Regions from separate parts of the Cytobacillus sp. BC1816 genome, predicted to be linked through region 1. Evidence: riboswitches for the same ligand, from Rfam matches in the RefSeq annotation. Region 1 holds a riboswitch; each other region holds the start of a gene.

Region 1 (4,291 bases):
AACCCCTGCTTCAATGGCATCAGGTGTAAAAATCATGCTTCTGCCCAGCTCGAAATCTGCCGAGGCATGGATGACACGCCGAACCACCAGCCACTGCTCATCTGTAAATGGATGTTCACCCATCTCCTCTTTAATAATCGCGAAGCTGTGATCGTAAATTTTATCCGGATCTACCGTTACCGGTACAAATGTGGTGTTAAAGTTCATGTTTGCCATGTGTAAAGACCTCCCAATCTTTGAGTCACTTCTTCGAAAGAAGTGCAGAAGTTTTCATATACGAGCGGCGGCCGCTTGATTAAAATAACAGGAATCCCCAAATCCAGAGCAGCGGTCATTTTTTCATCCACCGATCCCACTTTGCCGCTTTCTTTAGTAATCATCAGAGTCACTTCATATTGCTCACAAAGAGCTTTATTTAATGATTCAGAAAATGGTCCCTGGATCGCAATAATGTCCTTTTGTTTAACACCGAGCTTATGACATTTTTCCATGTTTCCCATGTTGGGAAGCATCCTGCATACAAGCCGGATATCATCTCGCATTAAATATTTTGTGAAGATTTCCAGCGTTTTGCTGCCGGTTGTCAGCATGATCGTTCCTTTATGCGATTGAGCCAATTTTGCAGCTTCCTCATAACTTTCTGTTTCTGTTATGAGCGGTGAGGTAAACTGTTCATTTGGCCTTTCGTAACGTATGTAAGGAATGCTGCATGCTTTGGCTGCTGCCATTGCTGTTTTTGAAGCTTCTTCCGCATAGGGATGACTGGCATCAATCACAGTGGTCATCTCTTGCATCTGAATTAGTTCGATCATGTCATTTTCTGACAGACGCCCCACTTTATAAGAAATGCCTTCAGCTTTCAAACTATCAGCTGCCGATTCTGTGACAACGGTTGCCAATAAGGGATAACCTTGATTTTTCAATTGAATGGCTAATGCTCTCGCATCACTTGTGCCTGCTAAAAATAAAATCATGAAATCCTCCTAATCCCCGCATGGTGCCGGCTCGACTTCGATCTTAGAGCTCATATCCTGATAGGTAAAATACTGAATTTTTTTCACGCGCTTAAAATATTTAAAAAGCCGTTCATTTGGATGCGCATTTTCTTTGTATTCTTCTATAATCTCCTTTAATAACGGCACCAGCTGATCGGGCTCAATCCCCTCTGCCACCGGCTGGGCAGCATGGGCTGTACGGCCAACCGGCTTTGCCCCGATAAATAAATCAAACTTCTTCTTGCGGTAAACAATGCCGATATCATCAAATACGGCCCGATAACAGGCCATGCCGCAGCCATTAAAGCCAATATGTAATTCCTTTGGAAGCTTTAAGCCCCCCAGTTCATCTGCAATTTCCTCTGCATATGGAATGGATTCTGCTTTCTCCCCGTAGCAAAAATCGCAGGCTTTTAGATTTAGAACATCGCCTGCTGGCATGACTGTCAGATGGTTTTGTTCGAGTTTTTCCACAATTGACTGAGGCCGTCCGGTTGGAATCTTGATTAAAAATCGGTGATCCGGTGTATATTCCATGGTGCCCTTCTCGCCAACAGCTTCTGCCAATACGCGCATTTGGTCCGGCGTAATAAATTTATTGGCAACACCAGGCGAAACCGCAAATTCAAAAATATCCTCGATTGGCTGCTGCACCAAATGTGTTTGGTCAACCTCCGATTTCGTCACCATCGATAAAGCCTTAAAAGCCATATCCAGTGAGCTGGCTTCTTGTTTTTTGCTTTCAATCTGCTCGTAGCCGGCTTGCGCTTCCCCGGTTTCCTGATTTAATGCCCATGGCTCCGCTTCCTTTTTTAAACGCTGATGCGGCTTTAAGCTTTGCTTCTCTTCGCCAAGCGTATACTTTCTCTGATATCCGCGAGGCGTAATGATCTTGTTGTCATAAAAGAAAGTGGAGGAATTCCCGATCACAACTGTTGTCAGCATACCTATATCGTGTTCAAGCATTTCCGCCAGTGTAGTCAGAATGACATTTTGATTTTCGCGGTAAGCACTTTTCACAAGCCCCACTGGTGTATCAGGAGAACGATATTTTAATAGAATCCTTTGTGCCTCGACAATCTGCCGTGTCCTCCTGCCGCTTTTCGGGTTATATAACGCAATGACAAAATCCGCCATTCCGGCTGCTTCAATGCGCTTCTCGATCACAGTCCAGGGTGTTAAATGATCACTCAGACTGATGGTGCAGGAGTCATGCATGACAGGTGCACCCAGTAAACTCGCACATGAATTTATTGCCGAGATGCCAGGAACAATTTCCACTTCGATTCCTTCTTCTTCCGTCCATCCCATTTCAATCAGCACTTCATACACTAAGCCGGCCATGCCGTATACGCCCGAGTCACCGCTCGATATTACGGAAACAATATGACCAGCTTCCGCTCTTTTCACTGCATCCTGCGCACGGGATACCTCCTCAGTCATCCCTGTGCTGACAATGGAACTTGCTGTTACGAATGGCATGATCAGCTCTACGTATGTTTTGTAGCCAATAATGCAATCACTCTGCTGCAGCGCATCCACAGCCCGTTTGGTTATATGCTCACGATCACCCGGACCAAAGCCGACAACAAAGATTTTTCCCTTCTTCATAGACTAACCTCCAATTAAGAAAAGCACATGCGCCTTGCCTGCTCCCATGCTGCTCGAGCAGGCCCCTGCGCAAGACCATTCTCAAAGTACAATGCTTCTTGCCAAATAAAAAATGCCTGCACTCCTTTTCAAAGGAATACAGGCATATGAAATGACAGTATAAGAATAAGCATACTGAAACTCAAAAACAATTGATCATAATTGTCCCGCCTATACTTCTCCCTCCGAAAAGCAAGTGTCGTTTAAATAAGCAGGTTTCCTGACTTAAGCTTCTTTTTACTCTTACACCTTCCCGATTTCTCAGTGGCATTGTAATTTCATCAGCTATTACAGTAGCGGGGGCTGTACCAGATTTTCACTGGATTCCCTTTTACCTCACCAAAAGTGAGCACTTATTCAAATTGATATATTAATTTTTTACTAATATAACATATAATGACCAAATTTGACATATTATTTTTTTCATAATTTTTCTAATGCTATGATAATGCCTTTGCTCTTTTGATATAGGATTTGGTAAAAAGCTTACTTCTGCTGTTCAGGAGTTAATTTCGCTGCGATATAACAAAATGTGCATTAGTCTTTCATAAAGTTAAAATAAATTTATAATGATTAGATCAGTGATGCAACTCTTCTTTGGTTTGTAAAAACAATAACAACAAACCACCTCAATAAGTTATAAGAGTAAAAAGAAAAAAGCCACCTGGTTTGGCAGCTATATTAAAATTTGAACCTCGATTTTATTCTCCTTTAAAAACTATCTTCCCATCAACAATCGTGTAAACAATAGAGGTTTCAGATATATTTTTTGGTTCAATATTGGTAAGATCCTCTCCAAGAACAACCATATCCGCTTTCTTCCCGGCTTTAAGTGAACCTAAGTCATTTTCACGATATATTTGATAAGCAACATTCTTTGTGTATGACTGTATCATTTCCTTTAAAGTAAGTGCTTGATCAATATTTCGAACCAAATCAGAATCCTGCTCTTCTGGATAAGGACTGTTTCTTGTAACTCCAGTTTCTACCGCGTTCAATGGTCGATAATCAGGGGTGGGCGGATAATCGCTGCTGCTGGCAATCGTTACTCCAGCTTCCCACATTTCTCTTGCTGGATACATGGCTAATGCACGTTCCTCTCCTATCATTGCCTTCTCTAAGTCATAATACTGATCTTTGTAAAACCAAAAGGGCTGCAGGCTCGCAATAACACCTAAATTCGCCATACGGGAGATGTCACTATCCTGAATAGCACTGATATGAGTAATAGTGTGGCGGGAATTGTGCTCTTCATTTTCTTTCTTTGCCAATTCCAGGGCATCAAGGCCCATTTTAACTGCTCCATCGCCGATTGCGTGAATGTGTACTTGTATATCTTCCTTATCTAGTTTTGAGACCATCCTATTGAAAGTATCCTCTTTCCAATTCGCATCACCGTGGTGGTGGGATCCCATTCCGGCATTCTTGGTATATGGTTCAACAAAGAGAGCTGTTTTCCCTTCAGTTACACCATCAGCAAATAATTTTACGGTGTTCACTGAAAGCCAATCTGAATTATACTTTTTACCAGCCTCTTCTATTTTCGCAACCGCTTCTTCCGGTTGAGTTTCTGGTCCAAATACAATTGCATTGGCAACCCGCATGGTCAACTTACCCTCTTTTTCTAATTCATTCAATACTTTTAA
Region 2 (4,291 bases), 650 kb from region 1:
CTGTTGATAAAACAGCAGGAGACACAGTTATTGGGTCCACCATTAATAAAAATGGGTTCCTGAAAATTAAAGCCACTAAAGTCGGCAAAGATAGTGCATTGTCACAGATTATAAAAGTGGTTGAAGAAGCGCAAGGTTCAAAAGCACCCATACAGCGAATGGCAGACAGAATCTCTGGGATATTCGTTCCAATTGTTGTGACCATAGCAGTGGTTACATTCCTGGTGTGGTATATATGGGTAAGTCCTGGAAATTTTGCAGATGCACTCGAAAAATTGATTGCTGTCCTGGTGATTGCATGTCCATGTGCTCTAGGTCTGGCGACGCCAACCTCTATAATGGCCGGCTCTGGCCGGGCAGCGGAATATGGGGTTCTTTTTAAAGGCGGAGAGCACTTGGAGCTCACGCACGAAATCACTACAGTCGTTCTTGATAAAACTGGAACAGTTACACATGGCAAACCGGTTTTAACAGATGTGATTACGGAAGGCAAAGTTGAAGAAAGGATATTTCTCCAACTTGTAGGGTCAGCGGAGAAACAGTCTGAGCATCCATTGGCTGAAGCGATCGTAAAGGGAATAAAGGATAAAGGGATCACGCTATTTAATCCAGTTGAATTTGAAGCTATTCCCGGGTATGGAATAAAAGCGAAAGTGGATGGCAAAGAGCTTTTAATAGGTACAAGAAGATTAATGGACAAATACGACGTTAATGTCCAATCAGCCAAACTCGAAATGGAAACACTTGAGGAAAACGGAAAAACGGCAATGCTTGTCGCGGTTGATGGCAAATATGCAGGTATCGTGGCCGTTGCGGATACAATAAAGGAAACTTCCAGAGATGCAATCAATCGCTTAAGGAAACTGGGGATTGAGGTCATTATGATTACGGGAGATAACAAACGTACGGCTCAGGCAATAGCTGAGGAAGTGGGGATAGACTCTGCAATTGCAGAGGTTTTACCTGAAGGCAAGGCAGAAGAAGTAAAAAAACTTCAAAACCAGGGGAAAAAAGTCGCCATGGTCGGCGATGGTATTAACGATGCACCTGCACTTGCTGTAGCTGATATTGGAATGGCGATCGGAACCGGTACAGACGTTGCGATGGAAACAGCTGATATTACGCTAATGAGAGGGGATTTAAATAGTATTGCAGACGCCATCCTGATGAGTAAAAAAACCATAAGGAATATAAAACAAAATCTATTCTGGGCATTTGGATACAATACACTTGGCATCCCGGTAGCTGCGTTAGGGTTCCTCGCACCTTGGCTTGCCGGCGCTGCAATGGCGTTCAGCTCCGTATCTGTTGTTTTAAATGCACTTCGTTTACAAAGAGTAAAAATAAAGTGAAACTTCAATTAGCGGGGATGCTTTTCCCTTCTGATTAATAGTTGAACCAACCGGTCCTTTAGGGCAGCTGCCCTCCAGTCATCCCCCTGAAGTTGGGGCTTACTGCCAGTTAGACTGCGATAAATGAAAAAACGTTTAATTGAAAGGAGTATCTAAAATGAAAAAATGGGCAGGTGCAGCGATTGCTTACCTCGTTCTTGTAATGGCAGGGTATGCTGTATATGATACTTTTTGGGCTACCCCAGAGCCGGTATCTCATGATATTGAAATGGAAAATCATGAATGAGAAGTAAAGAGCAGAGGGAATCCCCCCTGTTCTTTTTCGTGCATTAACGATTTAAAATTTGTAATCTATTTATCTATATGATAGAATCATCTACAATATATAGTATATAATAAAAAGAATAAAAACTACATATAGATCGTGATTGGTGTCCTATGAGGACTTAATAGGGAATTCGGTGTAAAACCGAAGCTGTCCCCGCAACTGTAAGTGCAGACGAAAAGAGCATGCCACTGTACAAAACGCTTCATGGCGTTTGTATGGGAAGGGCTTTTAGTAGAGTGAAGCACAAGCCAGGAGACCTGCCAGGGCGATCGAATGTTTCTTATCTTCGGGGATTGAGATGATGAAACGATCGCGTAATGGCCGTTTATTCATCTTCTGCATGCTATTATACTATCGTTTGATCCGCTCATTTTCCGGGCGGATTTTTATTTTGCCTTTAGGAGGAAGTAAGATGGTCCAAACCATACAACCGATAGAAATTTTAGAAGAACTTAAGACAGAATTTCCACAGCTCGGCATTGGGCAGCTTTTAAAAAGGTATGAAGATATGAGCCAGCTCAGAGCGGAGGCAATGTACGACCAGCTTATACTGGATTGTTTATCTTTTATCAGCATTGATGAGCCTGATTGGACTTTTGCCGCGTCACGTCTGCTTCTTAAGAAGCTTTATACTGAGTCAGGAAAAAATAGAGAATGCCTGCCGGATGATTGCTACAAACATTTTTATACGTTAATTGAACGGCTGACGGCTTTGGGAATTTATGAACAGGATTTATTAGATGTGTATTCAAAGCAGGAGATAAATGAACTTGCCCGCTTCATAAAGAAAGAAAATGACCGCTTATTTACATATTTGGGGTTGAAAATGCTGGCTGACCGATATCTTGCCAGAGACAAACAGAAAAATCTTTATGAGCTTCCACAGGAGCGGTTCATGATCATCAGCATGGTGCTGATGAAAATGGAGCCGAAGGGTAAGCGGCTTGAACTTATTAAAGAAGCTTACTGGGCAATGAGTGGTTTGTATATGACTGTTGCCACTCCAACACTCGCCAATGCAGGGAAAAACTGGGGACAGCTTTCAAGCTGTTTCATTGAGACCGTTGATGACAGTCTTGATTCTATATATGACAGCAATACCGATATTGCATCACTATCTAAAAATGGAGGCGGAATCGGAGTATATATGGGGAAAATCCGCAGCAGAGGCAGTGATATTAAAGGATTTAAGGGTGCATCTTCAGGTGTGATTCCCTGGATGAAGCAGCTGAATAACACAGCTGTCAGTGTTGATCAGCTTGGACAAAGGCAGGGTGCTATAAGCGTCTATCTGGATGTCTGGCATAAAGATATCTTCTCGTTTCTTGATGCAAAGCTTAACAATGGAGATGAAAGGCAGCGAACACATGATTTATTCACAGGTGTCTGCATTCCGGATTTGTTTATGGAAAAAGTTGAAAGCCGGGGATATTGGTATTTATTTGATCCCCATGAAGTCCGAAAGGTAATGGGCTTTTCATTGGAAGACTTTTATGACGAAGGTGAAGGCGAAGGTTCATTCCGCCAGAAATATAAAGAGTGCATAGATAACCCGAATCTATCAAGGGAAAAAGTGCCTGCTATCGATATAATGAAATCCATCATGAGAAGCCAGCTTGAAACAGGGACACCATTTATGTTTTACCGGGATGAAGTAAATCGGAAAAATGCCAATTCACATTGCGGAATGATTTATTGTACAAACCTGTGCACTGAAATCGTACAAAACCAAAGTGTTACAAAGAGGGCTGAAGAATATACAAGGGATGGGAGAATTATTATCGAAAAACAGCCAGGAGACTTCGTTGTCTGCAATCTTTCATCCATCAATCTTGCAAGGGCCATAAGTGAGGGAGTACTTGAAAGGCTTGTGCCAATTCAGGTGCGAATGCTTGATAATGTCATTGATATTAATAGTATTCCAGTGCCGCAAGGCCAGATCACAAACCAAAAGTACCGTGCGATTGGACTGGGGACATTTGGATGGCACCACCTTCTTGCACTGAAAAAAATCACATGGGAAAGCGAAGAAGCAGAAACATTCGCTGACATTCTATATGAGCAAATTGCTTTTTTAGCGATAAAAAGTTCTATGAGCCTGGCAAAAGAAAAAGGAAGCTATTCAGCCTTTAAAGGTTCTGATTGGGAAACGGGTGCCTACTTTGACAAGCGGGGATATCTGGAGGCAGAGTCAGACATGGACTGGGCTGCATTAAGCAAGGAGGTAAGGGAAAACGGTGTTCGAAATGCTTATTTGCTGGCGGTTGCCCCTAATGCATCAACTGCTTTAATTGCAGGAAGCACTCCAAGTATTGATCCTATATTCAACAAGCAGTATTCCGAAGAGAAAAAGGATTACCGGATCCCTGTGACAGCACCTGATATTAACAGTGAGACCATTTGGTATTATAAATCTGCCTATCATATTAACCAGGAGTGGAGCATCAGGCAGAATGCAAACAGACAAAAACATATAGATCAAGCTATTTCTTTTAATTTCTATATACCTAACCATATTAAAGCAATCGATCTTTTGAATCTGCATCTTTCAGCATGGAAGCAAAAATTAAAAACAACGTATTATATCCGTTCAACTTCATCTGAGGTGGAA
Region 3 (4,291 bases), 2.6 Mb from region 1:
CACCCAGTACAAAAAACGGAATGATAATTTTAATATACGCCCAGCCTCTCATGGATACACTGCCAAGAAGCCAGCCAATAATCTGTCTTAGCTCCTCTCCAGTAAGGGCAATCATCAGAGAAATTAGAGCGCCAAGAAAAGAACTGAAGATAATGCCTGTTAAAATAATCGTTTCCACTTTCATGGATCTTTCAATTTTCCTGGCAAATAGCAAGACGGCAAAAATGGTTAAAAAGGAAAATAAAATGCTGAATAACGGCAGTGTAAACATTCCTGCAAACGGAATGGATAATCCTAAGAACAATGTTAAAACAGCACCGAGTGAAGCCCCGGACGAAACCCCAATTGTATATGGATCTGCCAGCGGATTTCTTAATAAACCTTGAAAGGCGGCTCCCGCAATTGCAAGAGACGCCCCTACTAAGCCAGCCAGCAATACGCGAGGCAGGCGAATATTCATAATGATATTTGAATGCATAGCATCCGTGTTTTCCAATGAAATAAAAGGAAATAGCTCAGCGCTTATTACTCTGATAATCGTCATGGGGTGAACAGACACTGTTCCAATTGAAATCCCCATCAGAATGGCAAAAAGCAGGAAAGCAGCTGCTGTTATATAAGCTAAAAATTTATTATTTAAATACGTCCGGATATACTGCTTTTGCAAGTTCCTCGACTCCTTCAATAATACGAGGGCCAGAGCGGGTTACCATATCGGAATCAACATCGGCAACCTGCTTATTTTTCACTGCGGTTATATCCTGCCAGCCATCCCTGCCCATTACATTGCCGACAGCATCTTCAGTGTAATAGCCATGAGTTGTGATGATTACATCAGGATTCCTTTCGATAATCGCTTCCGGATCCATTTTTGGCCATCCTTCTTCCGTAATGATATTTTCTGCATTGATGGCACTTAACATTTCGTCCATAAATGTTTCTGTACCTGCTGTATAGATATCAGGAGCAGGTGAAACTTCCACGAATACCGATTTGCGGTCTTCTTCTTTTATGCCCTGAGCTTTTGTTTTAATTTCCTCGAGCTTGCTCTTCATATCTGAAACAAGCTGCTCAGCTTTATCTTTCTCTCCCGCTGCGGTTCCAACCATTACAATGGATTCATAAACCTGATCAAAGCTCTTCGCATCATTGACAACAAGGACGGTCACACCTGCATCTCTTAATTGCTGAAGCCCAGCTTCCGAATTATGTGCGCTTGAAGCGTGAGCAAGGACAAGATCCGGATTTAAAGAAATAATTTTTTCGACATTGAATTCCATGCCGCCAATCTTTTCTTTTTCTGTGGCTTCGGGCGGGTAGTTATCAAAATCGGAGACTCCGACAACTTCTTCTCCAAGTCCCAATTCAAATGCAATTTCGGTGTTGCTTGGAATCATGGACACAATTCTTTCAGGCTTGGAGTCAATGGTGATTTCATTATCAAGAGCATCCTTTATCGTTACAGGAAAAGCAGCCTCTTCCCCGCCGGCATTCTGCCCTTCCTCAGCCTTTTTCTCTTCTTTAGGCTGTTCAGCACTCCCGCCGCAGCCTGCAAGCACTCCTGCAGCCAGAAGCATTGTTAATAAAAATGCATACAATTTTCTCATACTCAGCAATCCTCCTAGAACTTTCGACAAAATTCGAGTGGTGTCTAACACCATCTTAAAAAATGTTCTCATAATATTTTTTAGCTTACAAACGAAGCGCGTTGATTTCCGAGGATCAAGTACACTCCGCTGCAATCAACTCAGTGGCAGAAACTAAGTTAGCCGCCCATAGACTTTTAGAATCAGCCAAATAAAAAACATCCCCTCGAACGGCAAGGAGATGTTGGTATGGTCATTTATCAATCAGTGCAAAAGGGATGGCCGGACCAAACACCTCCCTATCCTCGTAGGTTTATGGGTGCTTAAGAATCAGGCAGGTCTCCTGGCTCATGGTCAATGCGTTCTGCTCCTTCCCATACATTCCTGTACAGTGGATTTACAGACAGCTTCCATTTACAGTGGCGGGACCGCGCTGGAATTTCACCAGCTTCCCTATTAAGTCTTCAAAAGAGCCTGTTTTAAAACCCTTTTGAGAAGACACCTATTCTATGCGGATATAAAATTTTCTATCTCCGATTATACACCATCACATAGAAAAAGTAAGAGAAATTTGCTGAATGTTGTAAAAAAGTTCAGAATTCTAACGCGAGTATATTTTCCATTCCCTTGTTTTCTTATCAAACACAACCTTCGCCTCACATGGCTCTTTTACAATGGCTTCATACTCATCATACATATCATCCATATTCGCAAAGTCACCAATAATCCAAATAGGAATTTCTATCCGGACCCGATTCTGTTCGATATCCTTAATGGAAAGGACCGCTCCTTCTTTCATAAGAGCTTTTAAGGAAAGCAGGACATCTCTGGTGATTGGAGGATACGTCTTTTTCTTTTTTATGCCAAGGAGCGTTTTTTCGACTTTCATCTGTCCCATTTTACCGGGGATTACTTCCCCAAGCATGCGGTAAAAATCGTTCAGATCGCGATAATATGTGCGGTTAAACCAGCCATCATCATGGGCAAGGTACACATAGCGATTGCTCAGATAATTGTAAAAAGGCGGCTTAAGATGTTCCTTGACATGGCCGAGATAAAGGAGCTCAGCAATTGTCTGGCCGGGAAGCTCATTCACCGCTTCCTCTTCCTCGAAATCAATCCAGCAAAAATCGCCATAGCCATATACATCATCCTCAACCAGCCTGCCCAGCTTGTCCCTTGACACATAATCAAACATCGTGTGGGTATTAAAGTCCCCATGCTCAAAACGATGCTTTAACAAAAGCAGATTATTAATAGAATCTGAGAGAGTATGGGCAAACTCTGCAAACTCAATTCCATAAGTCATCACATACTGATCCTGTTCATTAAGATGGATGTAGATGAGATCACGAATAGCATGATTCCTTCTTTTCAATGGCGAAACCTCCGAACCGTTACCCAAAGTGGTGTTTTCAAAGAAAAGCACTGGGCTAGACAGATAAGAATAGCGCAAGCGCCTTCACAAATTAGTAAAAAGACAGCTTCTTTTGAAACTGCCTGTTAAATATCCAGTATTTTATTCTCTTATTGTAGCAAAAATAGCTGAAAATATCTTGCCGATGAGAAAAAATTTTAAATTGCATCATTCCCGGATTTTTTGAAAATACAGGAAACCATCATGCTGATTCATTCGTCTAACTACATGCAGAGAAAAAATGTAATCTGTTCTCCATTGTAAGGGTTATTTTTCTTTGTTAGGATAAAAATGTAAAAAAAGGTAAAGAAACCAGGTGTATACAAATGAACAAGAATAATAGATTCTCAGACCGATTCGATTGGACGTTATGCTTTCTTCTGCTGCTATTTTTCCTCATCAGCTGCATCGCTATTTACAGCGGACAATCCTCCAATCAATATGAAGGGAATTTTGTCGTCTCACAAATAAAAAATTATGTTGTCGGAGCTATCATTGTGGCAATTGTCATGTATTTTGACAGCGAGCAAATCAGAAGGCTTACTTGGCCGCTGTACGGTTTAGGCATCCTATTGCTTGTCGGGTTATTCATTGCACCGGATAGCATTGCACCAGAGCGCAAAGGGGCTACATTGTGGTATATCATTCCTGGACTTGGTTCTGTGCAGCCTTCTGAGTTTGTTAAGGTATTCCTTATCATTGCCCTCAGCAAAATCATCGCTGACCACCATCTGAAATTTCAGGCAAAGACCGCAGGCACGGACTTTTTCCTTCTAATCAAATTAGGGGCAGCCACATTGCCCCCATTAGGATTGATTATTATTGAAGACCTGGGTACCGCCCTTGTCATCATCGCCATATTAACAGGAATCATCCTGGTTTCCGGAATCACCTGGAAAATCCTTGTTCCGATTTATGGGATCCTGGGCGCCTTTGCAGGAACCGTTCTATATCTGGTCATCATAGCACCGGAGATTTTGGAGAAGTACCTTGGGATAGACCCCTATCAGTTCAGCAGAATTTATTCCTGGCTTGACCCGGTTAATCACAAGCAGGGAGCAGGAATGCAGCTGTACAACTCCATGCTCGCAATCGGCTCAGGATTAATATCCGGTAAAGGGTTTACTGACAGACAGGTGTATGTGCCTGATGCCCATACTGATTTTATTTTTAGTGTCATTGGCGAGGAGTACGGCTTCTTTGGTGCCAGTGTAGTAATCAGCCTTTTCTTTCTGCTCATCTATCACTTAACTAAAACCGGCTTGGAGACGACCGACCCTTTTAATAC

Evidence for each region. Region 1 has a riboswitch for cobalamin ahead of cobJ (precorrin-3B C(17)-methyltransferase). Riboswitches for the same ligand answer to the same signal wherever they lie in the genome.
Region 2: it holds a riboswitch for cobalamin, as region 1 does, so the genes downstream of both, ACR42H_RS18240 (ribonucleoside-diphosphate reductase subunit alpha) here and cobJ (precorrin-3B C(17)-methyltransferase) in region 1, are expected to answer to the same signal.
Region 3: it holds a riboswitch for cobalamin, as region 1 does, so the genes downstream of both, ACR42H_RS01230 (ABC transporter substrate-binding protein) here and cobJ (precorrin-3B C(17)-methyltransferase) in region 1, are expected to answer to the same signal.

The regions. Positions count from the first base shown of each region.
Region 1 covers NZ_CP195611.1:2,939,630-2,943,920, forward strand. The annotation lists gene ACR42H_RS15060 (precorrin-8X methylmutase) at 1-216, opposite strand, end outside; gene cobK (precorrin-6A reductase) at 204-974, opposite strand; gene cobJ (precorrin-3B C(17)-methyltransferase) at 984-2,606, opposite strand; cobalamin riboswitch at 2,839-3,017, opposite strand; gene ACR42H_RS15075 (amidohydrolase) at 3,347-4,291, opposite strand, start outside.
Region 2 covers NZ_CP195611.1:3,589,000-3,593,290, reverse strand. The annotation lists gene ACR42H_RS18250 (heavy metal translocating P-type ATPase) at 1-1,352, shown strand, start outside; gene ACR42H_RS18245 (hypothetical protein) at 1,510-1,638, shown strand; cobalamin riboswitch at 1,765-1,958, shown strand; gene ACR42H_RS18240 (ribonucleoside-diphosphate reductase subunit alpha) at 2,093-4,291, shown strand, end outside.
Region 3 covers NZ_CP195611.1:221,487-225,777, reverse strand. The annotation lists gene ACR42H_RS01235 (FecCD family ABC transporter permease) at 1-667, opposite strand, end outside; gene ACR42H_RS01230 (ABC transporter substrate-binding protein) at 633-1,607, opposite strand; cobalamin riboswitch at 1,903-2,107, opposite strand; gene ACR42H_RS01225 (hypothetical protein) at 2,188-2,964, opposite strand; gene ACR42H_RS01220 (FtsW/RodA/SpoVE family cell cycle protein) at 3,330-4,291, shown strand, end outside.